One region of the Flintibacter porci genome, then DNA from elsewhere that is predicted to be linked to it. Evidence: riboswitches for the same ligand, from Rfam matches in the RefSeq annotation. Region 1 holds a riboswitch; each other region holds the start of a gene.
What was found. Region 1 has a riboswitch for ZMP and ZTP ahead of pflA (pyruvate formate-lyase-activating protein). Riboswitches for the same ligand answer to the same signal wherever they lie in the genome.
Positions count from the first base shown of each region.

Region 2: it holds a riboswitch for ZMP and ZTP, as region 1 does, so the genes downstream of both, ACEVJL_RS02925 (formate--tetrahydrofolate ligase) here and pflA (pyruvate formate-lyase-activating protein) in region 1, are expected to answer to the same signal.
Region 3: it holds a riboswitch for ZMP and ZTP, as region 1 does, so the genes downstream of both, ACEVJL_RS15185 (IMP cyclohydrolase) here and pflA (pyruvate formate-lyase-activating protein) in region 1, are expected to answer to the same signal.

Region 1 covers NZ_JBHEVB010000006.1:192,148-201,703, reverse strand. Annotated here, with positions in the region: gene pflB (formate C-acetyltransferase) at 1-1,683, opposite strand, end outside; gene pflA (pyruvate formate-lyase-activating protein) at 1,700-2,428, opposite strand; ZMP/ZTP riboswitch at 2,497-2,575, opposite strand; gene ACEVJL_RS08580 (alanine/glycine:cation symporter family protein) at 2,653-4,071, opposite strand; glycine riboswitch at 4,175-4,262, opposite strand; glycine riboswitch at 4,263-4,349, opposite strand; gene secA (preprotein translocase subunit SecA) at 4,600-7,356, shown strand; gene ACEVJL_RS08570 (threonine/serine exporter family protein) at 7,537-8,289, shown strand; gene ACEVJL_RS08565 (threonine/serine exporter family protein) at 8,300-8,761, shown strand; gene ACEVJL_RS08560 (GDSL-type esterase/lipase family protein) at 8,777-9,556, shown strand, end outside.
Region 2 covers NZ_JBHEVB010000002.1:206,206-215,761, forward strand. Annotated here, with positions in the region: gene whiA (DNA-binding protein WhiA) at 1-166, opposite strand, end outside; gene ACEVJL_RS02890 (gluconeogenesis factor YvcK family protein) at 172-1,212, opposite strand; gene rapZ (RNase adapter RapZ) at 1,239-2,099, opposite strand; gene murB (UDP-N-acetylmuramate dehydrogenase) at 2,156-3,067, opposite strand; gene ACEVJL_RS02905 (ROK family protein) at 3,289-4,236, opposite strand; gene hprK (HPr(Ser) kinase/phosphatase) at 4,240-5,193, opposite strand; gene rpmB (50S ribosomal protein L28) at 5,437-5,625, shown strand; gene ACEVJL_RS02920 (LysR family transcriptional regulator) at 5,814-6,758, shown strand; ZMP/ZTP riboswitch at 6,789-6,878, shown strand; gene ACEVJL_RS02925 (formate--tetrahydrofolate ligase) at 6,939-8,606, shown strand; gene ACEVJL_RS02930 (AI-2E family transporter) at 8,663-9,556, opposite strand, start outside.
Region 3 covers NZ_JBHEVB010000020.1:14,410-23,965, reverse strand. Annotated here, with positions in the region: gene purC (phosphoribosylaminoimidazolesuccinocarboxamide synthase) at 1-138, shown strand, start outside; gene ACEVJL_RS15200 (amidophosphoribosyltransferase) at 172-1,596, shown strand; gene purM (phosphoribosylformylglycinamidine cyclo-ligase) at 1,612-2,655, shown strand; gene purN (phosphoribosylglycinamide formyltransferase) at 2,668-3,297, shown strand; ZMP/ZTP riboswitch at 3,334-3,411, shown strand; gene ACEVJL_RS15185 (IMP cyclohydrolase) at 3,466-4,173, shown strand; gene ACEVJL_RS15180 (immunity protein Imm33 domain-containing protein) at 4,187-5,284, shown strand; gene ACEVJL_RS15175 (phosphoribosylaminoimidazolecarboxamide formyltransferase) at 5,291-6,463, shown strand; gene purD (phosphoribosylamine--glycine ligase) at 6,695-7,951, shown strand; gene ACEVJL_RS15165 (HAD family hydrolase) at 7,948-8,619, shown strand; gene ACEVJL_RS15160 (low molecular weight protein-tyrosine-phosphatase) at 8,665-9,123, opposite strand.

The sequences.
Region 1 (9,556 bases):
GTCGTTGCCGTACTTGGGGAAGTCACCTTCAATGGTGAAGTCCACGGCTACGCCCTGCTCGTTGCGGATGGGGCGCACCTTGGCAAACTTAATGGCGGACAGGGAGTCGGCGGCGATGGACAGGCCGGCCACGCCGAAGGCGGCCAGCCGCTCCACCAGGGTGTCGTGGAGGGCCATCTGGCTGCTCTCATAGGCGTACTTGTCGTGCATATAGTGGATGATGTTAATGGTGTCCACGTAGAGCTCAGCCACATAGGCCAGTACCTTTTTATAATTGGCCAGCACCTTGGGGTAGTCCAGCACCTCGTCCATGTCGTGCTCGATGCCGGGGACGATAACGCCGCCTTTTTTCTCATCCACGCCGCCGTTGATGGCGTACAGCAGGCTCTTGGCCAGGTTGGCCCGGGCGCCGAAGAACTGCATCTGCTTGCCCACCGCCATGGCGGACACACAGCAGGCGATGCAGTAGTCGTCGCCGTACATGGGGCGCATCAGCTCGTCGCTCTCGTACTGGATGGAGTCGGTGGCAATACTCATCTTGGAGCAGTAGTCCTTAAAGCCCTGAGGCAGGTCCTTGCTCCAGAGGACGGTGAGGTTGGGCTCGGGGGCAGTGCCCAGGTTGGTGAGAGTGTGGAGCATCCGGAAGGAGTTCTTGGTGACTAGGGTGCGGCCGTCAATGCCCATGCCGCCGATGGACTCGGTGACCCAGGTGGGGTCGCCGCCGAAGAGCTCGTTATACTCGGGGGTGCGCAGGTGACGCACCAGGCGCAACTTGATGACAAACTGGTCGATGAGCTCCTGGGCGCCCTGCTCGTCCAGCAGGCCGTTGTCCAGGTCACGCTGGATGTAGATATCCAGGAAGGTGGACACACGGCCCAGGGAGGTGGCAGCGCCGTTATTTTCCTTGATACCGGCCAGGTAGGCCATGTACAGATTCTGCACCGCCTCATGGGCGTTTTCGGCGGGGCGGGTGATGTCGCAGCCGTACTTGGCGGCCATGGAGGCCATCTCCTTCAGAGCGCGGATCTGCATCTGGACCTCTTCCCGCAGGCGGATGCGCTCGTCGGTCATGGGGCCGTCCAGCATGTCCAGATCCTTCTGCTTCTCTTCAATAAGGAAGTCGGTGCCGTACAGGGGGACGCGGCGGTAGTCGCCCACGATGCGGCCGCGGCCATAGGCGTCGGGCAGGCCGGTGAGCAGACCGGCGTGGCGGGCGTCCCGGGTACGCTTGGGATAGGCGTCAAAGACGCCTTCGTTGTGGGTCTTGCGGTAGAGGCGGAAGTGGCGCTCGATCTCCGGGTCCAGCTGGTAGCCGTACTGCTCCAAGGCGGAGACGGCGTTGCGGATGCCGCCGAAGGGGTTGACGATGCGCTTGAGGGGGGCGTCGGTCTGAAGGCCCACGACCACCTCGTTGTCCTTGTCAATGTAGCCGGGGGCAAAGTTGTCGATGCCGGAGACAGCGTGGGTCTCCACGTCGATGATGCCCTTTTTGATCTCCTCCAGAATGAGGGACTCTGCCTTCTCCCAGACCTTGGCGGTCTTGGGGGAGATGGGGGCCAGGAAGTCGTCCCCTCCCTGATAGGGGGTGTAGTTTTTCTGAATGAAGTTGCGCACATTCACCAGGTGGCGCCACTCGCCGGTGCGAAATCCTTTCCAAGCGGTGCAGTTGACGTCGATGCTCATAGCTCCCATTCCTTTCTTAGTTGTCTGTGTTCCGGCAGCAGGCTTCATTGAGCTGCCGGTTCCAAGGTTCCAGTGTTGTCTTGTTCATCGGCGGCACCCCTTCCAACGGATAGGGGATGCCAAGCGTTTGATACTTGTGAACGCCCAGGGTGTGGTAGGGGAGAAGTTCCACCTTCTCCACCCGGGGCAGGGTGGCGATGTATTCGCTTAGGGAAGTCAAATGCTCCGGACGGTCGGTGAGGCCGGGGACCACCACGTGGCGCACCCACATGGGGACGTTTGCCTTCCGTACTGCCTCCACAAAGGCCAGGGTGGGGTCCATCTCCAGACCGGTGATCTTCCGGTAGCCCTCTCTTTGATGGTGCTTTACGTCGTAGAGCACCAGGTCGGTGTGTTTGAGAATGCCCTCGTAGTCACCTCGGCCTACGCCGGAGGTGTCGATGCAGGTGTGGACCCCCTCTGCTTTGAGCAGCTTCAGACACGCCAGTAGAAAGTCGGGCTGTCCGAGGGGCTCGCCGCCGGAGAAGGTAACGCCTCCGCCGGAAGATTCAAAATAAGGCCGGAAGCGGAGCAGCCGTTTGACCAGGGCCTCGGGCGTAGTCTCCTGTCCGCCGGAGAAGGTTTGAGTGTCCGGATTGTGGCAGTAGAGGCAGCGGAGAGGGCAGCCCTGAAGAAAGACCACGGCCCGTACACCGGGGCCGTCCACCAGTCCCATACTCTCCAGCGAATGAATGAATCCGGTCATGAAAAATACTTCCTTTCCGCCCTGAATAGGCAAAAAAAGGCGCAAAAAAGCCGCCCTTCCGGGCCACTTTTCGGCGCCCAGACGGTCGGCATCATGACGATCATACTCCCTGTGGTCTCTCCACTTCCGTCAGTCATATGATCCGCCCTTAGGATAACAAAAGACCGCCGACCCTGTCAAGGGGACGGCGGTCTTTTTCGTGTTTTCATATAAACTGCACAAAATTATTTGGAAGCCTTTTTGCTCATGTGACAAATCTTTACCACCACGCCCGACAAGGCAAACAGGGCGATGGCGTTGGGGATGACCATGAGGTTGTTGAACATGTCGGTGAGCTCCCACACCAGGTCATTGGACATGAGGGTGCCCAGGAAGATAAACACCAGAGCGATGACGGAATAGACGGGAGCGGCCTTCTTGCCGAAGAGGTAGATGATGTTGATCTTGCCGAACATGTTCCAGCTCAGCACCGTAGAGAAGGCGAAGAAGAACAGACAAACGGCCACGAACATGGCGCCGGCCTGGGTACCGAACACGGTACCAAAGGCGGTCTGGGCCAGGTTGGTCTTGTTGATGACCTGGGAAACCTCCTCGGTGTAGCCCTGGGCCAGAATGCCGCCGGGGGTGTACAGAGTGGAGATGACCACCAGAGCATTGAGGGTCAGCACGATAAAGGTGTCGATGAACACGCTGACCATGGCTACCACGCCCTGGTCGTGGGGATCCTTCACGTTGGCCTGAGCGTGAGCGTGGGGGGTGGAACCCATGCCGGCCTCGTTGGAAAAGAGGCCGCGCTTGGCACCCTGGCTGATGGCTTCCTTCAATGCGTAACCGAAGCCGCCGCCGATGATGGCCTGGGGCTCAAAGGCATACTGGAAGATCATAGCGAAGGTGGCGGGGATATACTGAATGCGGATGACCAGTACGGCCAGCGCGCCCAGCAGGAAGATAGCGGCCATGATAGGGACGATCTTCTCGGTGACAGCGGCCAGACGCTGCACGCCGCCCACAAAGATGAAGCCGCAGATGATAACCAGCACCACGCCCACGATCCAGGAGGGCACGCCGAAGGCGGTCTGGAAGGTAGAGCCGATGGAGTTGGACTGAACCATACAGCCCATAAAGCCCAGGGCCAGAATGATGGCTACCGCAAAGAAAGCGGCCAGGAACTTGCCGAAAGCGCCCTTAAAAGCGGTGGTGATGTAGTAGACGGGGCCGCCGTGGAAGTCGCCCTTCTCGTCGGTGATGCGGGTCTTGATGGCCAGAGTAGCCTCTGCATAGATGGTGGCCATGCCGAAGAAGGCAATGATCCACATCCAGAAGATGGCGCCGGGGCCGCCGGCCAGAATAGCGCCGGAGCCGCCTACGATGTTGCCGGTGCCCACCTGGGCGGCGATGGCGGTGGCCAGAGCCTGGAAGGAACTCATACCCTGCTCCTGCCGTCCGCCACGCAAAGACACATTTCCGAATACCTTCTTCATGCCCTCGCCGAAGCAGCGTACCTGAACAAAGCGGGTTCGGATGGAATAGAAAAGACCCACGCCGATGAGCAGGAAGACCAGAATATAGCTGGACAGGTAGGTGTTGATATTGACCACGATAGGATAAAGTGCGGCCTCTAAGGATTGCAGTGCTTCAGACATCGTTTTCTCCCCCTAAAATATCCAGAACAAAAAAGACCGTGGAAGCTTCCACGGTCTATGATGGGGCGAAAACAGACCCACGCCGAAAAAACGGCGGGGCGGTTTGTTCGTCTCTGTCCTTTTGCCTGAGAGATTGGCGGGAATTCCCGCTTTGCACCTTCGGCACTCGTGGTCGAGCTTCTCCAGAGTCACATCCACGCACAGTCCTCGTCCCAACAGGGACACCTGAGAGTGTTACTCCTTCGGCAGGCCGACGGCCATTTTCCTGGGCGCTTCGTTTGTCCTGTTCAATTGTGAATCTAACCATACCACAGGTGCTACAAACTGTCAACCCCTGGCGTACATTTATGTGCATGTGGTGGATATTTGAGGGCGGGATAGAAAGAAATTGGAGATTCTGTGAGGGAAAGTTTACAATTTGCTCTTTTTTCCGCCGAAGGCTTGTGGTATACTGAGACGATAATATGCCCGGATGGCTTTCCCGGGCGGAGCGATTTTACGAGTAACAACAACGAGGTGTGATCGAATATGAGTTTCCTGAAGAAAATTTTCGGCACCAGTTCTCAGCGGGAGGTCAAGGCGATTATGCCGCTGGTGGAGAAGATCGAGGCCCTGGAGGATGAGTACAAAGCGCTCAGCGACCAGCAACTCCAGGCCAAGACCCCGGAGTTCCAGCAGCGTCTGAAGGACGGCGAGACCCTGGACGATATCCTGCCTGAGGCCTTTGCCGCCTGCCGTGAGGCCGCCTGGCGTGTGCTGGGCATGCGTCCCTACCGGGTACAGCTCATCGGTGGTATCATCCTGCACCAGGGCCGTATCGCTGAGATGAAGACCGGTGAAGGTAAGACCCTGGTGGCTACCCTGCCTGCCTACCTCAACGCACTAGCCGGCAAGGGCGTGCACATCGTCACCGTCAACGATTACCTGGCCAAGCGCGACAGCGAGTGGATGGGTAAGGTCTACCGCTTCATGGGTCTGACCGTGGGTCTGGTCATCCACGGAGTCATGGGCCAGGATAAGAAGGCGGCCTACGACGCCGACATCACCTACGGTACCAACAACGAGTTTGGCTTTGACTATCTGCGTGATAACATGGCCATCTACTCCCAGGAGCTGGTACAGCGTGGCCACTACTTTGCCATCGTGGACGAGGTGGACTCCATCCTCATCGACGAGGCCCGTACCCCTCTAATCATCTCCGGCCAGGGCGAGAAGTCCACCCAGCTCTACACCGTGGTGGACCAGTTTGTCTCCAAGCTCACCTGCCAGCGCATTGCCAAGGTGGATGACAAGGAGGAAGAGGATGTCAATATCGATGCGGACTATATCGTGGACGAGAAGGCCCGCACCGCTACCCTCACCGCCCGGGGCATCAAGAAGGCCGAGGAAGCCTTCAACATTGAGAACCTGGCCGACCCCGAGAATACCACCCTGTCCCACCACATCAACCAGGCCATCAAGGCCCGGGGCGTGATGAAGCGGGACATCGACTACGTGGTGAAGGACGGACAGGTCATCATCGTGGACGAGTTCACCGGCCGTCTGATGTTCGGCCGTCGGTATAACGAGGGCCTGCACCAGGCCATCGAGGCCAAGGAGCACGTGGAAGTGGCCAACGAGTCCAAGACCCTGGCCACCATCACCTTCCAGAACTACTTCCGTCTCTACGACAAGCTCTCCGGTATGACCGGTACTGCTATGACCGAGGAGGAAGAGTTCGGCACTATCTATGAGCTGGACATCGTGGAGATCCCCACCAACAAGCCCGTGCAGCGTGTCGACCACCACGACGTGGTGTACAAGACCGAGGCCGGTAAGCTGCGTGCGGTGGTCAGCCAGATCGAGGAGTGCCACGAGAAGGGCCAGCCTGTTCTGGTAGGTACCGTGTCCATTGAGAAGTCGGAGGAGCTGTCCGACATGCTCAAGCGCCGCGGCATCAAGCACAACGTCCTGAACGCCAAGAACCACGAGAAGGAAGCTGAGATCGTGGCCCAGGCCGGTAAGCTGGGCGCGGTCACCGTGGCCACCAACATGGCCGGCCGTGGTACCGATATCATGCTGGGCGGTAACGCCGAGTATCTGGCCAAGGCCGACCTGCGTAAGGCGGGCATGTCCGACGAACTCATCGCCGAGGCTACCGGCTACGCCGAGACCGACAACCAGGAGATCCTGGACGCCCGGAAGATGTTTGCCGACGCCGAGGCTAAGTATAAGGACGAGATCAAGGAAGAGGCGGAGAAGGTACGTGAGGTCGGCGGCCTGTTTATCCTGGGCACCGAGCGCCACGAGTCCCGCCGTATCGATAACCAGCTGCGCGGCCGTGCCGGCCGTCAGGGCGACCCCGGCGAGAGCCGCTTCTACCTGTCCCTGGAGGACGACATCATGCGTCTGTTCGGCTCTGAGCGGGTCATGGGCATGATGGAGAAGCTGGGCGTAGACGAGGATACCCCCATTGAGCAGAAGATGCTCAGCAACGCCATTGAGAACGCCCAGAAGCAGGTGGAGTCCCGTAACTTCCAGACCCGTAAGAACGTGCTGCAGTACGACGACGTTATGAACACCCAGCGTGAGGTCATCTACAAGCAGCGCCGCCAGGTGCTGGATGGCGAGGACCTGCAGGGTTCCATCCAGAATATGATCCACACCATGGTGGAGAACGCCATCCAGGGCCATATGGGCGAGCAGAAGCACATGGATGCCGAGTCCTTCCGGGAGGCTACCGCTCTGTTCCACACCATGTTCCTCCAGCCCGGCGAGCTTGCTCTTACCGATGAGGAGCTGCAGAAGTGCAACGAGCAGCAGCTGGTGGAGCTGGTGGAGAACCGTGCCAAGGAGGTCTATGCCGCCAAGGAGCAGGAGATCGGCTCTCCCCTCATGCGGGAGCTGGAGCGGGTGCTCATGCTGCGGGTGGTTGACGAGTACTGGATGGATCAGATCGACTCCATGAACGACCTCAAGCAGGGCATCGGACTGCGGGCCTACGCCCAGACCGATCCCGTGGTGGCCTACAAGAAGGAAGGCTACGAGATGTTCGAGCAGATGGTGGCCGCCATTCAGGAGGAGACCCTGCGCCGTCTGTTCCTGGTGCGTCTGCGCAAGAACGAGGAGGTCAAGCGTGAGCGCGTGGCCAAGATCACCGGCGAGTCCGGCGCCAGCGACGGCACCGTCCGCAAGCAGCCTCAGCGCAAGGCCATCAAGATCGGCCGCAACGATCCCTGTCCCTGCGGTTCCGGCCTGAAGTGGAAGAAGTGCACCTGCACCCAGTTCCACCCGGAGCAGAAGTAAGAACCTGAAAATTAAAAAATATTTTGCGGCGAGAGGAAACCTTTTCTCCTCTCGCCGCGTCTTTTTATAATGTGAGATCGAAATCTCCAGAAAGAAGGGGAAAGGAGAAAATTTTTGTAATAAAATTGTGACTTGTTATTTTCCTGAAACATGGTATTCTGTTTCAGGGAGGCGGATGGAATGGAGTATGACGACCTGCTGAATATGGGAACGGAATTGGGCTATCAGCTGATGTTCAGCGGTGCGGAAATCTACCGTGTGGAAGAGTCGGTATACCGTCTGCTTACTGCCTATGGGCTGCAGCCCCAGGTGTTTGCCATTCCAAATTGCCTGATCGTAAGTTTAAATACCCCTCAAGGCCATCCCATCACCCGGATGCGCCGGATTCCCTCCCATGGAACCGACATTGAGCTGTTGGAGCGGTGCAATGATCTGTGCCGCCGCCTGTGCCGGGAAGTTCCCCCGGTAAAGCAGGCCAAGGAGCTGGTGGACGGTCTGAGCCAAAATAAGAGGCAATATTCCACCCCAGTGCTTCTGCTGGGCTATGTGGTGGCCGCTGGATTTTTTGCTGCCTTCTTCAACGGCGGAGTTTTGGATGCGGTCAGCGCAGGAATTTGCGGCCTTGGTGTTGGATTCTGGATGCTGTATCTGGGAGGAAAGATGGGCTTTAACGGCTTTTTCCAGACTCTCATTGGCGCAGCCATTGCGTCACTGTTGGCGCTGCTGCTTACCAGAATCGGCGTGGGAGAGAATGTGGACGCCATTACCATTGGAACATTGATGGTACTGGTGCCCGGTATGGCGCTGACCAATGCCATGCGGGAGATCATGGCCGGAGATATTATTTCCGGTGTGAACCGTACGGCAGAGGCCATCTTGACTGCTGCGGCCATCTCTCTGGGCGTGGTGATCTCTCTGGCGATTGGAATGTGAGGGGGATGCCATGGAAGTGATACAAGAACTGCTTTTACCCTGCCTGTGGGGTATGATAGCCTGTGTAGGCTTTGGATTGGTGTTCAATATCCAGGGCGGAGGCATTTTAATCTGTGGTCTGGGCGGAGCGCTGGGCTGGTTTGTCTATCTGATTGCTCAGCGCCTGCTGGGAGGCGATATTTTACCGGCCTTTCTGGCTGCGGTGTGCATTGCCATCTACTCGGAACTGATGGCCCGGGTGCGCCGTTGTCCGGTAACCGGGTATCTCCAGGTGGCGCTTTTGCCGCTGGTACCCGGAGCGGGCATCTATAACGCCATGCGCTACTGTGTGGCTGGAGAGACCGATCAATTTATTTCCACGATGCTGCATACCTTTGGGATGGCAGCATCTCTGGCTGTGGGAGCTATGCTTGCTTCCACGGTACTGCGAACTTTACTGCCGCGATTGAGCAGAGAAAAGAAGAAACATTAAAAAGAGGGCTTAACTATGCATTTTTTCTATGATAACCGCCGGCTGCTGGCCGGTGTTCTCCTGAGCGCTGCACTGCTTTCCGGATGCGCTCCCAAAAATAATTCCCAGGGCTCTGACCAGTCGTCGGCAGACGTGTCTACATCAGAAAATAACCCCGGCGGCGATGTGAGTCAGCCTGACGGCTCCAGCGTGACCGCCAATGGTTCTGCCTCCCTGCCGGAGGACGGCAGCCAGCAGGCCGCATACGACTTTTCCAAACCCTGTCCGGAGAGCCCGGCGGTGGACAACAGCTACTTTGCCGACGCTGCCTTTATCGGCGACTCCCGTACCGAGGGCCTGATGCTGTACAGCGGCATTGGAGAGGTGGATAAGTACACCTCCATCGGCATCTCCATCTTCAAGCTGGAGAGCAAGAAGGCCATCACCATTGACGGAGTGGATTACACTCTGGTGGAGGCGCTGGCCCAGAAGCAGTACAACAAGGTCTATATCTGCCTGGGGGTCAATGAACTGGGCTATTTCAACGACCAGGGCTTCTATGACTCCTATTGCCAGGTGATTGATGATATCAAGGCCAGTCAGCCCAATGCGGTCATCTACATCCAGAACCTCATCCCCCTCAACGAGGACACCATTGCCGCCCGGGGCGGATCGGAATATTTGACCAATGAGCACCTGCGGGTTTATAATGAACTGACCCAGAAGGTGGCCCAGGAGAAGCAGGTCGTCTATCTGGATCTGTACTCGGCCTTTGTGGGCGAGGATGGACAGCTGCCTGCAGATGCCAGCACCGAC
Region 2 (9,556 bases), on a different contig from region 1:
GGGGCAGTCGCTGGGCAAAGGCGTCGTGTTCGGTGACGATCCGCACCTCCCCGCCGGTAAAGGTGTTGCAGTACAGCAGCACCCCGTAGGCCTCCGCCTGGGCGCAGCACTTGCGGTGCAGCTCCCCCCGGCACAGCTCGTTTTTTACCTCGCCTCCAAAGGTCATGGTGTTCACTCCTCGATGATATAGCGGTTCTTCCCCCGGAAAATGCGCATGGCCCGCTGGCGGTAGATATCCAGCACCGCCTCGGCCAGCTTATCCGGGTCATGGCGGGCGAAATCGCCCTTCTCCCGGGCCACCGGGCGCTCCACCAGCTCCAGGCCCATGGCGGCAATGCGCTCCCGGTCCACAACCAGGGGCACCGATCCTTCTTCTTCATAGCGGCCCAGCAGATTTTCGGGCACGGGGGCGCAGTTGGCAAGACACAGGTCCACCATCCCCGGCGCGCCGTGCTCCATGAGGGCCTGAACGTGGTCGGCGGCGGTGTACCCCTCCGTCTCGCCGTCCTGGGTCATGATATTGCAGATGTAAATTTTCAGGGCATCGGTCTCCGCGATGGCCTGGGGCACCCCTTCCACCAGCAGGTTGGGGATGACGCTGGTGTACAGACTTCCCGGCCCCAGCAAAATGAGGTCGGCATCCCGGATAGCCTCCAGGGCGGAGGGCAGGGGCTCGGGCTTTGCAGGGATCAGGTTCACATGGTGGATACGGCAGTCCTGCTGTTTTTTAAAGTCGCAGATCTTGGACTCTCCCACCACTTGGGTCCCGTTTTCAAACACCGCCTCCAGCTGCACGTCGGCGCTGGTGACGGGGATGACCTGGCCGGTGATGGCCAGAACCTGGCTCATCTGGCGTACCGCCTCCTCGAAAGAGCCGGTCACCCCGTTCAGCGCGGCCAGAATCAGGTTGCCGAAGGACTGCCCTGCCAGCACGCCCTCGGAAAAGCGGTAGGTGAGCAGGCGCTGCATGATGGGCTCCGTGTTGGCCAGGGACTCCATGCAGTGGCGGATGTCCCCCGGCGGAGGCATACCAATATCCCGCCGGAGCATGCCGGAGCCTCCCCCGTCGTCGGCCACCGTGACCACGGCGGTGAGGTTTTTGCTGTATTTTTTCAGTCCCCGCAGCATGGTGGAAAGGCCGGTACCGCCGCCGATGGCGACGATCTTGGGCCCCCGCTCCCACAGCTGGGTGTTGGGGATGGCGTCCAGCATAATAAATGCCTCCTTCTAGGACAAGATCAGTTGCGCCCCATGTCCCGATGGCTCTCGGTCACCGGGAAGCCCTGCCCGGCAACAAACTGGGCCAGTGCGTGGGCCACCGCCACCGAGCGGTGGTGTCCTCCGGTGCAGCCCACGGCAATGACCAGGGAGGTCTTCCCCTCCTCTGCATACCGGGGCAGCAGGTAGCTGACAAAATCGTTGAGGCGCTTAAGAAATTCATTGCTCTGCGGGTGGGAAAACACATAGTCCCGGACCCCCTGGTCCAGGCCGGTCAGCCCCCGCAGCTCAGGAACGTAGTAAGGATTGGGCAGAAAGCGCACGTCAAAGACCAGGTCGGCCTCCATAGGCACCCCGTGCTTGAAGCCGAAGGAAAGGACATGCACCTCCATCTTCCCCTCCTCTTTCTCCTTGGAAAAGAGGGACAGCAGCTTGCTGCGCAGCTGGCCCAGGGTCAGACCGGTGGTATCCACGATCCAGTCCGCCCGCTCCCGCAGGGGAGCCAGAACCTTCCGCTCCATCTGGATGGCCTGCTCCAGGGAGGCATATTCCTCCCCCAGGGGATGGACCCGCCTGGTCTCCTTATAGCGCTTGATAATCGTCCCGTCCGAGGCGTCCATGAACAGAATCCGGTAGCTGCACTTCATGGCCCTCAGACGGTCCAGGGCCTGGAATAGCCCCTCAAAATTGGTGCCGCCCCGGATATCGGTCACCAGTACCACCCGGTCGTACTCCCCGTTTCCCCCCATGCCCAACTCGGCAAATTTGGGGATCAGCGGGACAGGCAGGTTATCCACACAAAAGTAGCCCAGGTCCTCCATCACCGAGGCCGCCCGGCTCTTCCCTGCCCCGGACAGACCGGAAATAATCAAAAACTCCACAAACACACACCTCAAGTTTTCTCTCTAGGGACGCTCTCCCCTGCGCCGCCCGGCTCTCACCCCAGCCGACGCACCTCCATCTCCAGCTCCACGCCGGTCTGTTCCCGTACGCGGCGCTGGACCTCCCTCACCAGGGCCAGCACGTCGGCACAGGTGGCTCCTCCCCGGTTGATGACAAAGCCCGCGTGCTTCTCCGACACCTGGGCACCTCCCACCGTGAAGCCCTTCAGGCCGCACTGGTCGATGAGGGCGGCAGCGAAGTAGCCCTGGGGCCGCTTGAACATGGACCCGGCGCTGGGGTACTCCAGAGGCTGCTTGGACCTTCTCTTCTGAGCCAGCTCCGCCATCTGGGCGCGGATATTCTCCTCCTGTCCCGGCTCCAGCTCCAGCACCGAGGAGAGGATCACGTCCTTCCCCTGAGAAAAGACACTGTGGCGGTAGGAGAAGTCATGCTCCTCCCCTATGATCTCCTTCACGGTCCCCTCGGGGGTGAGGCACCGGGTACGGCGCACGACCTGCACCATCTCGCCTCCATAGGCTCCGGCATTCATCATGACGGCGCCTCCCAGAGTGCCGGGAATTCCACCGGCAAACTCCAGGCCGGTCAGTCCCTCTCCGGCGGCAAAAGAGGCCAGCCGGGCCAGGGTAACGCCTGCCCCGACGGTGATCTCCCGCTCTCCGGTGCGCTCCAGACGGCTCAGTCCTGTCATATCCAGCACAAAAGCCTGCACGCCTTCATCGGCCACCAGCAGGTTGGAGCCGTTGCCCAGCACCACCAGAGGAATCTGATTCTCCCGGGTAAGCCGGACGCACGCCAGCACCTGCTCCTCGTTTGTGGGCCGGGCCATGAGGGGCACCGGGCCGCCGATACGGAAGGTGGTGTGGCGGGCCATGGGCTCCTGTTTCAGCAGCTCCATGTCGGGGCAGCACTTTTGTAATTGATCAAACAACTGGTCAAATTGATCCATTGTGACCTCCAAATTCCTTGCGGATTTCAAATATAACAAGTGGAATTATGCGGCCGCTGCCGCGAGAACAAGCTGATTTGCAGTTTATTCAGTAGACATTATATTATAGCAAATTTCACCGTCAAATAAAATAGTACACCCGCAACTTTACCCAATATAAATTCCCCCGGCCGGAGCGCTTCCTCTGGCCGGGGGAATCCCATTTGGTTCACGCGGAAAAATCAGAACATATTGCACAGCATGGCGGCACCCACCACACCTGCGTCGTTGCCCAGGCTGGCCCGCTCAATGCGGGGCAGGTGGTCCTTGTCGAAGCTGCCCCGGTGGACCAGCTCACGCAGGGGGTTGAGCAGCAGGTCGTCGTCGGCATTGCTGATACCGCCGCCCAGACAGACGATCTCGGGGAACAGCACGTTCACCAGGTTAATAAGGCCCATGGACAGGCCCTCCAGGTAACGGTCCAGCGCCTTGCGGGCCGTGGCGTCGCCCTCACGCACCGCCTGGAAGGTGGTACGGCCCTCCAGCTTGCGGGTATCCCCGTCGCACAGCTGCCACAGCATGCTGTCCCGGTTGTACTCCATCTCCTCCCGGGTCAGACGAACCAGAGCGGTGGCGGAGCCGTACTGCTCCCAGCAGCCCAGGTTGCCGCAGCCGCAGCGCACCCCGTTGGGATGGATGATCATGTGGCCAGCCTCCATACCGGCGCCGCCGTGGCCGATGTAGAGCTTTCCGCCCCGGACCATGCCGCTGCCGATACCGGTACCCAAAGTGATGACCAGAGCAGGGTCAAAGCCCTTGGCAGAGCCCGCCCAGTACTCGCCCACCGCGGCACAGTCGGCGTCGTTGCCCAGGTAGACGGGGATCTTCAGGTCCTCCTGGAAAATTTCCCGGAAGGGGGTGTTGTAGAAGGGCATATTGGTGGTCTTGATCACCATGCCTGTCTTATTGCTCACCAGACCGGGCAGGCCCACGCCCGCCGCCTGGATCTCAGAGAGCGGACAGTCGGCCTCTTTGGCCGCCTGGAGAGACAGCTTGGCCAGCTGGCGGGTCAGCTCCTCCGCCGTCATGCTCTTATCCACCGGGCAGGACGCCTTGTGCAGGATCTTACCGTTCTCATCTACCAGTCCGGCCACCAGGTTGGTGCCGCCTACGTCAATTCCGATATACATGGTTTACCGCTCTCCCTCTTCCATGAGTTTTTTAAAGTGTTCATCCATTTTCCGGGTCAGCTCCAGAGCCGCGTTATGGCCCATCTTCCGGTTACGGTTGTTGATGGCCGCCACCTCCACGATGCTGGCCAGATTCCGTCCGGGCTTGACCGGGATGGTCAGACAGGGCACCGAGACGCCCAGGATCTGAGTCACCGCTCCCTCCAGGCCCAGGCGGTCATAGACCGCGCTGTCGTCCCAGGGCTCCAGCTTGATGACCATATCGATCTCCTGCTCCGTCTTGATGGCGCTCATACCAAACAGCCGCCGCACGTCCACCACGCCGATGCCGCGAAGCTCCATATAGTGGCGGATGAGTTCCGGGGCTGTGGCCATAAGGGTACCGTGGTTGGTCTCCTTGATCTCCACCGCGTCATCGGCAATGATGCGGTGTCCCCGCTGAATGAGCTCAATGGCAACCTCACTCTTGCCCACGCCAGACTCACCCTGAATGAGCACGCCCTCGCCGTAGATCTCCATCATCACGCCGGAGCGGGTAATCTGAGGCGCCAGGTGATTAAAGAGGCTGCCGATGAGGCGGCTCATAAAGGCAGAAGTATGTTCTTGTGTGCGCAGCACAGTGCGCTCATGCTTAATGGCCATCTCCATACACTCGGGGAAGGGCTCCAGCTCCCGGGTGATGATCAGCGCGGGCACCGGATGGGCCAGTAGCCGGTCAAAACTCTCCCGGCGGGCCTGAGGCTCCATGCCGGAGAGATAGGTGTGCTCGGTCAGGCCGATGACCAGCAGGCGGCGGGCATCAAAATGCTCAAAAAAACCGCTCAGGGGCAGGCCGGGCCGGTTCACGTCCAAAGTGGTCAGAGGCATATCCTCGTAATTGGGACCTTTATTTAAAATCTCCAGTTGGAACTCCCGGATGATCTCTCCCAGTTTTACGCTTTTTCCACGCTCTGCCATAGCGTCTCCTCCTTGCGTTCCAGGCTGTCATGCCGATTTGGTTTTAGTATAGCTTATTTGTCTTTCCGGCGCAAGCACAGGGTTTAATTTCTTCCTTCCGTTTCACACTTTTTTCCATTTAGAACCCTCTCAGAAAAAAATTCAAGTTTTTTTAAAAACCTCTTGCATTCCCGAAAATTATCTGGTAAAATACCAGTCGATGCTTCATCGAAAGCGTACTCTCATAGCGAGGAGGTAAGCAACATGGCCAAATGTGAATTCTGCGACAAGGGCGTCACCTTCGGTATCAAGGTCTCCCACTCCCACCGCCGCTCCAACCGCACCTGGAAGCCCAACGTGAAGCGCGTGAAGGCGATTGTGAATGGGACTCCCACTCACGTGTACGTCTGCACCAGATGCCTCCGTTCCGGTAAGGTCACCCGCGCTGTGTAATTGGTATATGGCAAGATAAAATGTCCTGCGTCGCTTGGCGCAGGGCATTTTCTTTTTTCCCAAAATCCGCCATATGCCCCTTCTTTTGTCCCAAGACATTCCCTTTTTCCCCATTTTATGATATGATATCCTTAAAAAGGCGGCGCTAAGCGGCCCGTTCCCTTTCGCAGCCCAACAGGAGGCCCGTTATGTTTGTCAAAAATCCGGAATACTTTTTGGCCATCGTCAAGGAGCGCAGCATCTCCAAGGCGGCGGACCGTCTCTATCTCTCCCAGCCCTACCTCAGCCAGTATCTCGCTAAGCTGGAGGCCAATCTGGGTGTCACCCTGCTGGACCGCTCCCACACCCCTCTGCGTCTGACCGCCGCTGGAGAGCTTTTCCACGCCTATCTGGAACGCCAGGGCTATCTGGACCGGCAGCTGGAGAGCGACCTGCAGCAGCTGCAGGAGAAGAAGCGCCAGCAGCTGCACATCGGCGTGTCCACCTGGCGAGGCTCCACCCTGCTGCCCGATATCCTGCCCCGCTTTGCCGCCAAGTACCCCGACGTACAGGTGGTCCTCCACGAGGCGCCGGTGCCTCAGCTGGGCAATCTGGCCGCCAGCAGCGTCACAGACTTCTGTCTGATGCACACACCGGGCAACCTCACCGACCTGAGCTATGAACTGGTGATGCACGAGCGCATCCTCCTCATCTCCCACAAGGACCATCCCCTGGTCAAGGGTCTGGACAGCCCCTGCTCTGCTCCCCTCCCCTTCGGGGACCTGCGGCAGCTGGAGCACGAGCGCCTGATGATGCTGCCCGAGGACTGGCGTCTGTCCCGCCTGCTCTATAACACCTTCAACGTTCAGAACGTGGAGCCGGTGAATATCCTCACCACCACCAACAACACCACCGCCATCAATCTGGTGGCGGAGAACATGGGCTTCACTTTCCTGCCGGAGAGCGGCATCCACCGCACCCCCTATATGGACCGTCTGTCCTTCTTCACCGTGGGTGATCCCCCTCTCACCTGTCCGATGGCAGTGGTTTATAAGAAAAACAGCTTCCTCTCCCCCGCCACCCGGGCCTTTATCGCCCTCATCAAGGACTTTTACCGGCAGTTTGACCGGGGCTCTGCTCTTTCGGACACTTGACGTGCCGAAAGAGGTGTGATACACTCACTACATAAGCTATACAACTGACGGAAGTGGAGTACCACATGAAGTATAGCGGACGCGTTCAGCGTCTTAATGCCGACCGTCTGGGCGCACGGAGTAAAAAACCGGTGCGCCCTTTTTTTGTGAAAAGGGCGCGGACAAAGGAGAAATTGTGTTATGTTGACCGATATTGAAATTGCGCAGAGCACCCCTATGAAGCCCATTGGCGACATCGCCAAGACTGCCGGCGTGGCCGAGGAGTACCTGGAGTACTACGGCCGCTACAAGGCTAAGATCGACTACCGCCTGCTCAATGAGACGCAGGCTCCCAACGGCAAGCTGATCCTGGTCACCGCCATCAACCCCACCCCCGCCGGCGAGGGTAAGACCACCACCACGGTGGGTCTGGCCGATGCTCTGCGCCGTATGGGCAAGAACGCTCTGGTGGCTCTGCGTGAGCCCTCTCTGGGCCCGGTCTTCGGCGTCAAGGGCGGCGCTGCCGGCGGCGGATACGCTCAGGTGGTACCTATGGAGGATATCAATCTCCACTTTACCGGCGACTTCCACGCCATCGGTGCGGCCAACAACCTGCTGGCCGCTATGCTGGACAACCACATCCAGCAGGGCAACGCCCTGGGGATCGACGTCAAGCGCATCACCTGGAAGCGGTGCGTGGACATGAACGACCGCCAGCTGCGCAACGTGGTGGACGGTCTGGGCGGACGGATGCAGGGCGTTCCCCGGGAGGACGGCTTTGACATCACCGTAGCCAGCGAGGTCATGGCAGTTCTCTGCCTGGCCACCTCCATCACCGATCTGAAGGAGCGTCTGAGCCGCATTATTGTTGGCTATACCTACGACGAGAAGCCCGTCACCGCCGGCGATCTGAAGGCCGCCGGTGCCATGGCCGCTCTTCTGAAGGACGCCCTCAAGCCCAACCTGGTCCAGACCCTGGAGGGCACTCCCGCCTTTATCCACGGCGGTCCTTTCGCCAACATCGCCCACGGCTGCAACTCCATTATGGCCACTCGTATGGCTCTGAAGCTGGGCGACTACGCCATCACCGAGGCCGGCTTCGGCGCTGACCTGGGTGCGGAGAAGTTCCTGGACATCAAGTGCCGCATGGCGGGCCTCACCCCCGATGCGGTGGTTGTGGTAGCCACGGTCCGCGCCCTGAAGCACCACGGCGGTGTGGCCAAGGCCGACCTGAATGCCGAGAATCTGGAGGCTCTGGAGCGCGGCCTGCCCAACCTGCTGCGCCACGTGGAGAACATCACCAAGGTCTACGGTCTGCCCTGTGTGGTGGCCATCAACCGCTTCCCCACTGACACGGAGGCCGAGCTGAAGCTGGTGGAGGACAAGTGCCGGGCTTTGGGTGTCAACGTGGCCCTCAGCGAGGTCTGGGGCAAGGGCGGCGAGGGCGGCCTTGCTCTGGCCGAGGAAGTGGTGCGTCTGTGTGAGCAGCCCAACGACTTCCACTTTGCCTACAACGCTGAGGCCTCCATTGAGGAAAAGCTCAACGCCATTGTCACCAAGGTGTACCACGGCGACGGCGTGGTCCTCACCCCCAACGCCCGCAAGCAGATGGCCCAGCTCACCGACCTGGGCTACGGCAACCTCCCCATCTGCATGGCCAAGACCCAGTACTCCTTCTCCGACGACCAGAAGCTGCTGGGCGCTCCCGATGGCTTCACCGTCACCGTACGCAACATCAAGGTGTCCGCCGGCGCCGGCTTCCTGGTGGCCCTGACGGGCGACATCATGACCATGCCTGGTCTGCCCAAGGTTCCCGCCGCCGAGAAAATCGATGTGGACGAGAACGGCAAAATCACCGGTCTCTTCTGATTGTAAACATAGAAAAACGGCGCGCCGAAGTTTTCTTCGGCGCGCCGTTTTATTTGTTATTCTTCTTTGGATTCCGGTTTTGCTGGCTCTTTCTTTCGCAGCCGCCGCACCACATCCTGCTTCAGCAGGGCATACAGCACCGAGGCCACCGGCACGCTGAGCAGCACACCCAGCAGGCCGAACAGGCCGCCGCCCACCGTCACCGCCGTCAGCACCCAGATGCCCGGCAGGCCGATGGAGGTACCCACTACACGGGGATAGATCACATTGCCCTCGATCTGCTGGAGAATGGACAAAAAGATCAGGAAGATGATGGCCCGCACCGGGGACACCATCACCAGCAGGAAGGCAGAAAGGATTGCCCCGATATAAGCACCAGCCACTGGAATCAGAGCGGACACACCTACAATAACGCCAATGAGAGCGGCGTAGTCAGGTTGGATAAAGAAGGTACCCAACGCACACAGTCCGCCCAGAATACAGGCCTCAATGGCCTGACCGGAGACAAAGTTGGTAAAGGTCTCGGCAGTAAGGCGGATCACATCGCTGACCCAGGTCACATGCCGGTCGGGCAGATAGGCCCGCAGCAGTCTGCGGCCCTGGTCCAGCAGCTTTTCCCGTCCGGCCAGCATGTAGATAGAGAACACGATGGCCAGTACCAGGGTAACGAACATGGACAAAATACTGCTGGTGACCACCATCACCTGGGAGGCAGCCGTGGTGACACTGGAGAGCACCCCCTCCAAGAAGCTGCGCAGATAGCTGCTCAGGGAACTCAGGTCCAGAGAAGACAGATCCAGATACTCAGCGATCTTATTGATAATGGCCTGCAGATTGACCATATAGCCGCTGACACTGGCAGCAAACAGCTGAATACTGTCCACCACCTGAGGCAGTACAAAGGAAAACAGAGCCACAATGATCGCAATCATGGCCACATAGGAGGTAAG
Region 3 (9,556 bases), on a different contig from region 1:
GACGAGATCAGCCCCGACACCTGCCGTTTCTGGGACTCCAAGACCGGAGAGAAGCTGGATAAGGACCGCTTCCGCCGGGATCTGGGCAACGTGGAGGGTGCCTATCAGGAGATGGCCCGCCGTCTGCTGGGTAAGTAAGATTGATCAAGACTAACTTAGGGAGGCACTAACATGGGAGGCTTTTTTGGCGCGGTGGCGCACCAGGACGTGACCCTGGATATCTTCTTCGGAGTGGACTACCACTCTCACCTGGGCACCCGCCGGGGCGGTATGCTGATCTACGACGAGCAGGACGGATTTCAACGCCAGATCCACTCCATTGAAAATACCCCTTTCCGCACCAAGTTCGAGAAGGACCTGAGCGAGTTCCACGGCAACTGCGGCATCGGCTGTATCAGTGACACGGACCCCCAGCCCCTGCTGGTGCGGTCTCACCTGGGGCTGTACGCCATCACTACGGTGGGTATCATCAACAACTCGGAGGAGCTCATCCAGCGCTATTTCTCCGACCACGGCCACCAGTTCATGGCCATGAGTTCGGGCAAGGTCAACGCCACCGAGCTGGCCGCCGCCCTTATCAACCAGAAGGATGATCTGGTCAGCGGTATTCTCCACGCTCAGGAGGAGATCCAGGGCTCTCTCACCCTGCTCATTCTGACGGAGAAGGGCGAGATCATCGCCGCCCGTGACCGGGTGGGCCGTCTGCCCGTGCTGGTGGGCAAGAAGGAGGGAGCACACTGCGTCTCCTTTGAGTCCTTCGCTTACCACAAGCTGGGCTACCAGGACGCCTACGAGCTGGGTCCCCGTGAGATCGTGCGTATCACCGCCGACGAGTGTGAGACCCTCTCCCCCGCCGGCGAGGAGATGAAGATCTGCGCCTTCCTGTGGACTTACTACGGCTACCCCAACTCCAATTACCAGGGCATCAACGTGGAGGTCATGCGCTACCGCAACGGTGAGATCATGGCCCGGGACGAGGTGTCTCGTGGCGCTTTGCCCAAGGTAGACTATGTGGCCGGCGTGCCCGACTCCGGTCTGCCCCACGCCATCGGCTTTGCCAACCGCAGCGGCAAGCCCTTTGCCCGCCCCTTCGTAAAATACACTCCCACCTGGCCCCGCTCCTTTATGCCTGCCAATCAGGAGGTGCGCAACCAGGTGGCTAAGATGAAGCAGATCCCCGTGCCCGAGCTCATCGAGGGCAAGAAACTGCTGTTCGTGGACGACTCCATTGTCCGGGGCACCCAGCTGCGGGAGACGGTGGAATTCCTCTATGAGTCCGGCGCGGAAGAGGTCCACATGCGTTCCGCCTGCCCCCCCATCATGTACAGCTGCAAATACCTCAACTTCTCCCGCGGCAATTCTGACATGGACCTGCTGGCCCGCCGCACCATCCAGGAGTTGGAGGGCGACGAGGGACAGCAGCACCTGGAGGAGTACGCTGACGGCACCACCCAGCGCGGTCAGTGCATGCTGAAGACCATCTGCGAAAAGTTCGGCTTCACCTCCCTGGGCTACCAGTCCCTGGAGGGCCTGCTGGAGGCCATCGGCCTCGACCGGGATAAGGTATGCACCTATTGCTGGAACGGAAAAGGTTAACGGAGGTTTTCTCGTATGAAAAATTCTCATTCTGAGTCCTACGCCGCTGCCGGCGTGGATGTTACCGCCGGCTACGAGTCGGTCGAGCGCATCAAGCCCATGGTGGAATCCACCTACATTCCCGGCGTGCTGGGCACTCTGGGCGGCTTCGGCGGCATGTTTGCCCCCGATATGGCCGGGATGAAAAAGCCTGTGCTGGTCTCCGGCACCGACGGCGTGGGCACCAAGCTGCGCCTGGCCCAGCTGATGAACAAGCACGACACCATCGGCATCGACTGCGTGGCCATGTGCGTCAACGATATCATCTGCGGCGGCGCCGCCCCCCTGTTCTTCCTGGACTACATCGCCTGCGGCAAGAACGACCCCGTGCGCATCGCTGAGATCGTCACCGGCATCACCGAGGGCTGCCGCCAGTCTGAGTGCGCCCTGGTAGGCGGCGAGACCGCCGAGCACCCCGGCCTCATGCCCGATGAGGACTACGATGTGGCCGGCTTCTCCGTGGGTATCGTAGACGAGGAGAAGATCATCGACGGCAAGCACCTGGCCCAGGGCGATGTGCTCATCGGCCTGGCTTCCACCGGTGTCCACTCCAACGGCTTCTCCCTGGTGCGCAAGGTCTTTGACGTGGAGCACGCTGATCTCACCTCCCCCATGGAGGAGCTGGGCGGCAAGAGCCTGGGCGAGACCCTGCTCACCCCCACCCGCATCTATGTCAAGGCCATTAAGGCCCTGCTGAAGGCCGGTGTGGACATCCACGCCATCAGCCACATCACCGGCGGCGGCTTCTATGAGAACGTGCCCCGCATGATGACCGAGGGCCTCACCGCCCAGATCAAGCTGGACTCTTTCCCCCGCCTGCCCATTTTCGACCTCATCGAGAAGAAGGGCGGCATCCCCGAGCGGGATATGTACAACACCTTCAACATGGGCATCGGCATGATCCTGGCCCTTCCCGCCCAGCAGGCCGCCCAGGCCCTGGAGATCCTGAAGGCCGCCGGCGAGCAGGCCTACCAGATCGGCCAGGTGGTCTCCGGCGAGGCTGGGGTGGAACTGGTCTGAGGAGGTGCGCCCATGGCAAAGCGCATTGCCGTGCTGGTCTCCGGCGGCGGCACCAACCTTCAGGCTCTGATCGACGCCCAGGCCCGGGGTGAGATCGTGAACGGCGAGATTGCCGCTGTCATCGCCTCTAACCCCGACGCCTACGCCCTGGAGCGTGCCAAGAAGGCGGGCATCCCCACCTATGTGGTGGCCCGGAAGTCCTACCCCTCCAGCCAGGCCATGACGGTGGCTCTGGTGGAACAGCTCCAGGCGCTGCACATCGACCTGGTGGTGCTGGCTGGCTTTATGGTCATCCTCACCAGCGAGATGGTACAGGCTTTCCCCAATGCCATTTTGAATGTCCACCCCGCCCTGATCCCCTCCTTTGCCGGTCCCGGCTGCTATGGACTCCATGTCCACGAGAAGGCTCTGGAGTACGGGGTCAAGCTGTCGGGTGCGACCGTGCATTTTGTCTCTGAGGAGTGCGACGGAGGCCCCATCGTCTCCCAAAAGGCGGTGGAGGTACTGCCCGACGACACCCCCGAGGTGCTGCAGCGGCGGATCATGGAGAACTGCGAGTGGAAGCTGCTTCCCCAGGCCGTGTCTCTGTTCTGTCAGGGACGGCTGAAGGTAGAGGGCCGGACTGTCCGGATTCTGGACTGATCCCCCTTTTCGGTGCGCCCGCCCCTTTACAATGTAATCAAGCGGCATGACTGACGGAAGTGGAGTGACCACGGGGAGTGCCGCCTCTGAGAGCCGACCGTCTGGGCGCACCCGTTTGCACAAACGTGGTGCGCCCATTTGCTTATTTTGTGAAAAGGAGCTTACGTTATGGAACTTCTGAATTTTAACGACCTGCTGCGCAGCCACCCCTACCCCGGCCGCGGTATCATGCTGGGCAAGTCCGCTGACGGCGCCAAGGCCGTGGTGGTCTACTTCATCATGGGCCGCAGCGAGAACAGCCGCAACCGCATTTTTGAGGCCACCGAGGACGGCATCCGCACCCGGGCCTTTGACGAGAGCAAGATGGTGGACCCCTCTCTCATCATCTACCACCCCGTGCGCAAGGTGGGCGATACCCTGGTGGTCACCAATGGTGACCAGACCGACACCATCCGGGACGGCCTGCTGGAGGGCAAGAGCTACATCGAGGCCCTCCGCACCCGCTGCTACGAGCCCGACGGCCCCAACTACACCCCCCGCATCTCCGGCGTGGTGGAGAAGGACGGCGCCTTCTGCCTGTCCATCCTGAAGAGCGCCGACGGCGACCCCAGCTGCAACCACCGCTACTTCTACGAGTACGACGCCCCCCTGTCCGGCGAAGGCCGCTTCATCCACACCTACCAGGAGAACCTGGACCCCCTGCCCTCCTTTGAGGGCGAGCCCCGCCGGGTAGCCATCTCCGCCCCCGACGCCCAGACCCTGGCCAAGGAGGTTTGGGAGAACCTGAACGAGGACAACAAGGTCTCCCTGTATGTCAGCTACATCGACCTCTCCTCCGGCCAGGCGGACACTGTGATCATCAACAAGCACCAGTAAGAAGGAGGCCCCCATGCCCTTGACCGACCCCATTTTGGAATTTCAGCGTGCCCGAGCCGCCGCTGCCTTCCAGCCCCCGGTGCTCTGCTCCTCCAAGGCCTTTCCCCTGCTGCTGGCCGGGGTACCCGCCCTGCGGAAAACGCCGGGCCTGGCCACCATGGAGGACGCCGGAGAGGAGTACTTCACCTCCATCCCCTTCTGCCTGAGCAAGGAAGATCAGCAGGCCGCCCGCACCCATCTGTCTGAGGTGTTCGGCATTACCGACAAGGACAGCCTGATCGCTTTCTGCCAGAACACGGTGCACATCCACCGGGAGTATCTGGACTTTGAATCCTTCTGGGAGGACCGCCCCAATTTCTCCCTGGATGAACTGACTCCCCAAGCTGTGTCCGGCTTCCAGCGCCTGTCCGACTTTGCCCGTCAGTTCCAGCCCATTGTGGGCCGCCGTGGCTTTCTGGCCTGGGACATCAGCGAGACCCTGGGCTATCTCCGTTCCGCCTGCGCCTGCGAGCTCATCACCATGGAGGAGTATCAGGAGCTGTCCCAGTACTGGGTAGAGCAGGCCGCCGCCTTCCACAGCTGGGATGAGTACGCTGTGGACCTGGTATGCGGCGCCGCCTACTGGGCTTTCCGCATTGGAGGCGAGCAGGACGCCGTCTCCTACCGGGATCTGAACCTGCGCCTGGTGCGGGACCTGCTGGGCAGCAAGCAAGCCTGGTGCGGCCGTATGTGGCCCCGTCCTGCGGGAAAGAGCTATAAACTTTCCGAGCCGGAAATGCGGCCTCTCCTGAAGGATTGGGACGGCCCCGCCGCCTGTCTGGCTACCGACGAGATCACTGTCTCCGGCAAACCGGTAGGCTACTGCTACCGGGAAAAGCCGGAACGGGAGGGCCAGGACAGCGGCTGGCGCTTCTTTGCCGCTGTGGAGAGCGAAGAGTACCTCAGCGACCCCTCCCACATCGGAGTCTACTCCCTCAATACCCTCTGCAATTACGACCCCGACCTGATCCCCCTGCTCAGCGCCCCCTACGGCAGTGCCTTTGCCCGGGGCGAGGACGGAGCCTTCCACTATGAACCCCTCAATCCCCAAGATTCCGATCAGAAAGGATGAAATACGATGACCGAACTGGAACTGAAATACGGCTGTAACCCCAACCAGAAGCCCGCCCGCATCTTCATGGAGGAGGGCGAACTGCCTCTGAAGGTGCTCAACGGCAAGCCCGGCTACATCAACTTCATGGACGCCCTCAACTCCTGGCAGCTGGTCAAGGCCCTGAAGAAGGCCACCGGCCTGCCCGCCGCCGCCTCCTTCAAGCACGTCTCCCCCGCCGGTGCCGCCCTGGGTCTGCCCCTCACCGATGTGGAGCGTCACATCTACTTTGCCCCCGAGGGAGAGCTCTCCCCCGTCGCCTGCGCCTACATCCGCGCCCGGGGTGCCGACCGCCTGTGCTCCTTTGGTGACTGGGCCGCTCTCAGCGACGTGTGCGATGCCGATACCGCCCGCTTCCTGGCCGCCGAGGTATCCGACGGCATCATCGCCCCCGGCTACACCGAGGAGGCTCTGGAGATCCTGAAGACCAAGCGCAAGGGCGGCTACAACGTGGTGGAGATCGATCCCAACTACACTCCCGCTCCTGTGGAGCGCCGCAACATCTTCGGCATCACCTTTGAGCAGGGCTACAACGATCTGGACATCAACGAGGAGATGCTCCAGAATATCGTCACCGCCAACAAGGACCTGCCCCAGCAGGCCAAGCACGATATGCTCCTCTCTCTCATCACCCTGAAGTACACCCAGTCCAACTCCGTGTGCTACGTGAAAAACGGCATGACCATCGGCGTGGGCGCCGGCCAGCAGAGCCGCATCCACTGCACCCGTCTGGCCGGCAACAAGGCCGACATCTGGTGGCTGCGCCAGCATCCCAAGGTCCTTGGCCTGCAGTTTGTGGACAACATCCGCCGTCCCGACCGGGATAACGCTATTGACATCTACATCTCTGATGAGCACGACGACATCCTCGCCGACGGCGTGTGGCAGAACACCTTCAAGGTGAAGCCTGAGGTGCTCACCGACGAGGAGAAGCAGGCCTGGATTGCCCAGATGTCCGGTGTGACCGTGGGCTCTGACGCCTTCTTCCCCTTCGGCGACAACGTGGAGCGCGCCCGCAAGTCCGGCGTGCAGTACATTGCCCAGCCCGGCGGCTCCATCCGTGACCAGCAGGTCATCGACACCGCCGACAAGTACGGCATGGTGATGGCCTTTACCGGCATCCGGCTGTTCCATCATTAAAAATACCTCTAGGGGGGACGTTGTCCCCCCTAGATACGAACTTGGTTCCCAAGGAAACCAAGTTGGATACCCCCCTCAAGGGCCGGGCATGTTCTGCGGAACATGCAGATGCGCTGACGCGCTCCGGCCCTCGCGGGCGGGAACCAGTTCCCCCCGCGTGCCCCTCTCCGCTCTCCGAGGGGAATTGGCGACAATTTTAGGCCTTTTCTCTTACTAAATGAGGTGTTTGATATGAAAGTATTGGTAGTCGGCGGCGGCGGCCGTGAGCACGCCATCTGCTGGAAACTGGCTCAGAGCCCCAAGGTAACCGAGCTCTACTGCGCCCCCGGAAACGGCGGCATCGCCCAGGTAGCCACCTGTGTTCCCATCAAAGCCACCGATGTAGACGCCATGGTATCCTGGGCCAAGGAAAATGCCATGGACTTTGTCATGGTGGCTCCCGATGATCCTCTGGCTCTTGGTATGGTGGACGCCCTGGAGGCCGCCGGCATTCCCGCCTTCGGCCCTCGTGCCAACGCTGCCATTATTGAGGCCAGCAAGGCGTTCTCCAAAGAGCTGATGAAGAAGTACCACATCCCCACCGCCAAGTATGAGACCTTCACTGAGATGGACAAGGCTCTGGCCTACATCGACGAGCAGGGCGCCCCCATTGTAGTCAAGGCCGACGGCCTGGCTCTGGGCAAGGGCGTGGTCGTGGCCTCCACTGTGGACGAGGCCAAAACCGCTGTCCGGGAGATGATGGAAGACCACAAGTTTGGCCAGAGCGGCTCCACCGTGGTCATTGAGGAGTGCATGGTTGGCCCCGAGGTCACCGTGCTGGCCTTCTGCGACGGCGAGCACCTGGTCCCCATGCTGTCCTCCCAGGACCACAAGCGCGCCTATGACGGCAACCTTGGCCCCAACACTGGCGGCATGGGCGCCTTCTGCCCCTCCCCCAAGTACACCGCCGAGATTGCCAAGGAGTGCATGGAGAATATCTTCCTGCCCACCGTGGCCGCTCTGAAGGCGGAAGGCCGTCCCTTCAAGGGCGTCATCTACTTCGGCCTGATGCTCACCAAGGACGGTCCCAAGGTGGTAGAGTACAACGCCCGCTTCGGCGACCCTGAGACCCAGCCCCTGCTGTCCATGCTGGACAGCGACCTCATGGACATCTTTGAGGCCTGCGTGAACGGTACCCTGGACCAGGTAGAGGTCAAGTGGAAGGACGGCGCTGCCTGCTGCATCGTGCTGGCTTCCGGCGGCTACCCGGTGAAGTACCAGAGCGGCTACCCCATCTCCGGTCTGGAGGAGGCGGGTAAGTCCGCCACCGTGTTCCACGCCGGCACCAAGCGTCAGGAGGACGGCACCATCGTCACCGCTGGCGGCCGTGTGCTGGGTGTGACTGCCCTGGGCGCTGACCTGGACGAGGCCATCTCCAACGCCTATGCCGCCTGTGCCCCCATCTCCTTCCAGGATATGCACATGCGCAAGGACATCGGTAAGGTATGAGTCAGCTTGCTCTCCAGGGCGTTGTCTTCGACGTGGACGGCGTTCTCTTTGATACGGAACGACTGACCAACCAGACCTGGTTGGCCGTAGGAAAGGAACTTGGCTGGCCCCAGATCGGCGAGTATTATCTGGAATTTGTGGGACAAAACCGCACGGATATTCATCAGAAAATGCTGGACCTCTTTGGCCCAGAGTTCCCAAAAGAGGAGTTTATGAAGACCTGCTCTGCCTATTCTCAGGCCAGAATGGAGCGGGAAGGCGTTCCCATGAAGCCAGGAGTACGGGAAATTTTGGACTTTCTGAAGGCCCGGAATATCCCCATCGCTTTGGCCACCTCCACCGGCCGGGAACGTACTTTGCGCCGCATGGAGCTAACCGGCCTCGGTTCCTACTTCTTCGCCATCATTACCGGCGATCAGGTGGTCCACAGCAAGCCCGACCCGGAGATCTACCAGCTGGCCTGCCGGGCACTGGGCACGGATCCCGCCCAGACAATTGCTGTGGAGGACTCCCGCAACGGGATTCTCTCTGCCTCTCAGGCGGGAATGAAGGTTATTATGGTTCCTGATATGATCCCCCCTACTCCGGAACTGGATGCACTGCTCTTTCGCCGCTGCGCCAGTTTGCTGGAGGTACGGGACTTTTTGACTCAGCAGCTGGATTCTTGATTCTTAAAACAGAGGACCGACCCCATAGGGTCGGTCCTCTGTTTTTTAACGTCCTTTTTTTAATTCCTCCAGCAAGCCCTGACACCCCTCCAGCACATCCTGGTACGTAGTCTCAAAATCTCCGGTGTACCAAGGGTCGGCCACCTGGCCGGGACGATCCGTATAATCCATCAGCAGATGGATCTTTCCCTCCGGGTCCCCCCCACAGATTCGGGTCATATTGCGCAGATTGGCCTGATCCATACCAATCAGCAGATCATAGTCAGAATAGTCGGCCTTTTTCATCTGCTTGGCCGCATGCCCTTGGCATCCGATCCCATACTCGGCCAGCTTTCGCCGTGCCGGAGGATAAACTGGGTTTCCGATCTCCTCTGTGCTGGTGGCGGCAGAGTCTACCTTGATTCGCTCCTCCAATCCCGCTTTCTTCACCAAATCTTCCATGATAAAGCGAGCCATTGGACTTCTGCAAATATTGCCGTGACATACAAACAGAATCTTTATCATATATAAAATCGCCTTAAAATGTGCAGTTTTCTCTTTAAAATATTGATTTTTCGAACTTTTTGAGTGTTATTTTTCTTCTCGCTTTTTAGAGCAAACTTGTTAATCTACATAAATCTTTATAACTTTTCGTGCAAATGGTGTCAGTTTTGGTGTCAGCCAAAATGGTGAAGAATTCTTTCATTTCAACGACTTGCGGCAATCTTAGCGTGTGCTTTTTCGGCGGCTACATAACTGGAATGGGTGTATGTATTAAGCGTGGTATAAGCATCAGCGTGTCCCATGAGGTATTGCAGACTTTGATACAGATCATTCGGGTATGTTCCGTCACGAGTTTCTTCAATGCTGGCAGTTCTACATGATACCCATACAATTTCTCAGCATTTTTATAGTTCAGGCTTTTCCTCGACACTGCTTTACTCTGAAGCCACCTATA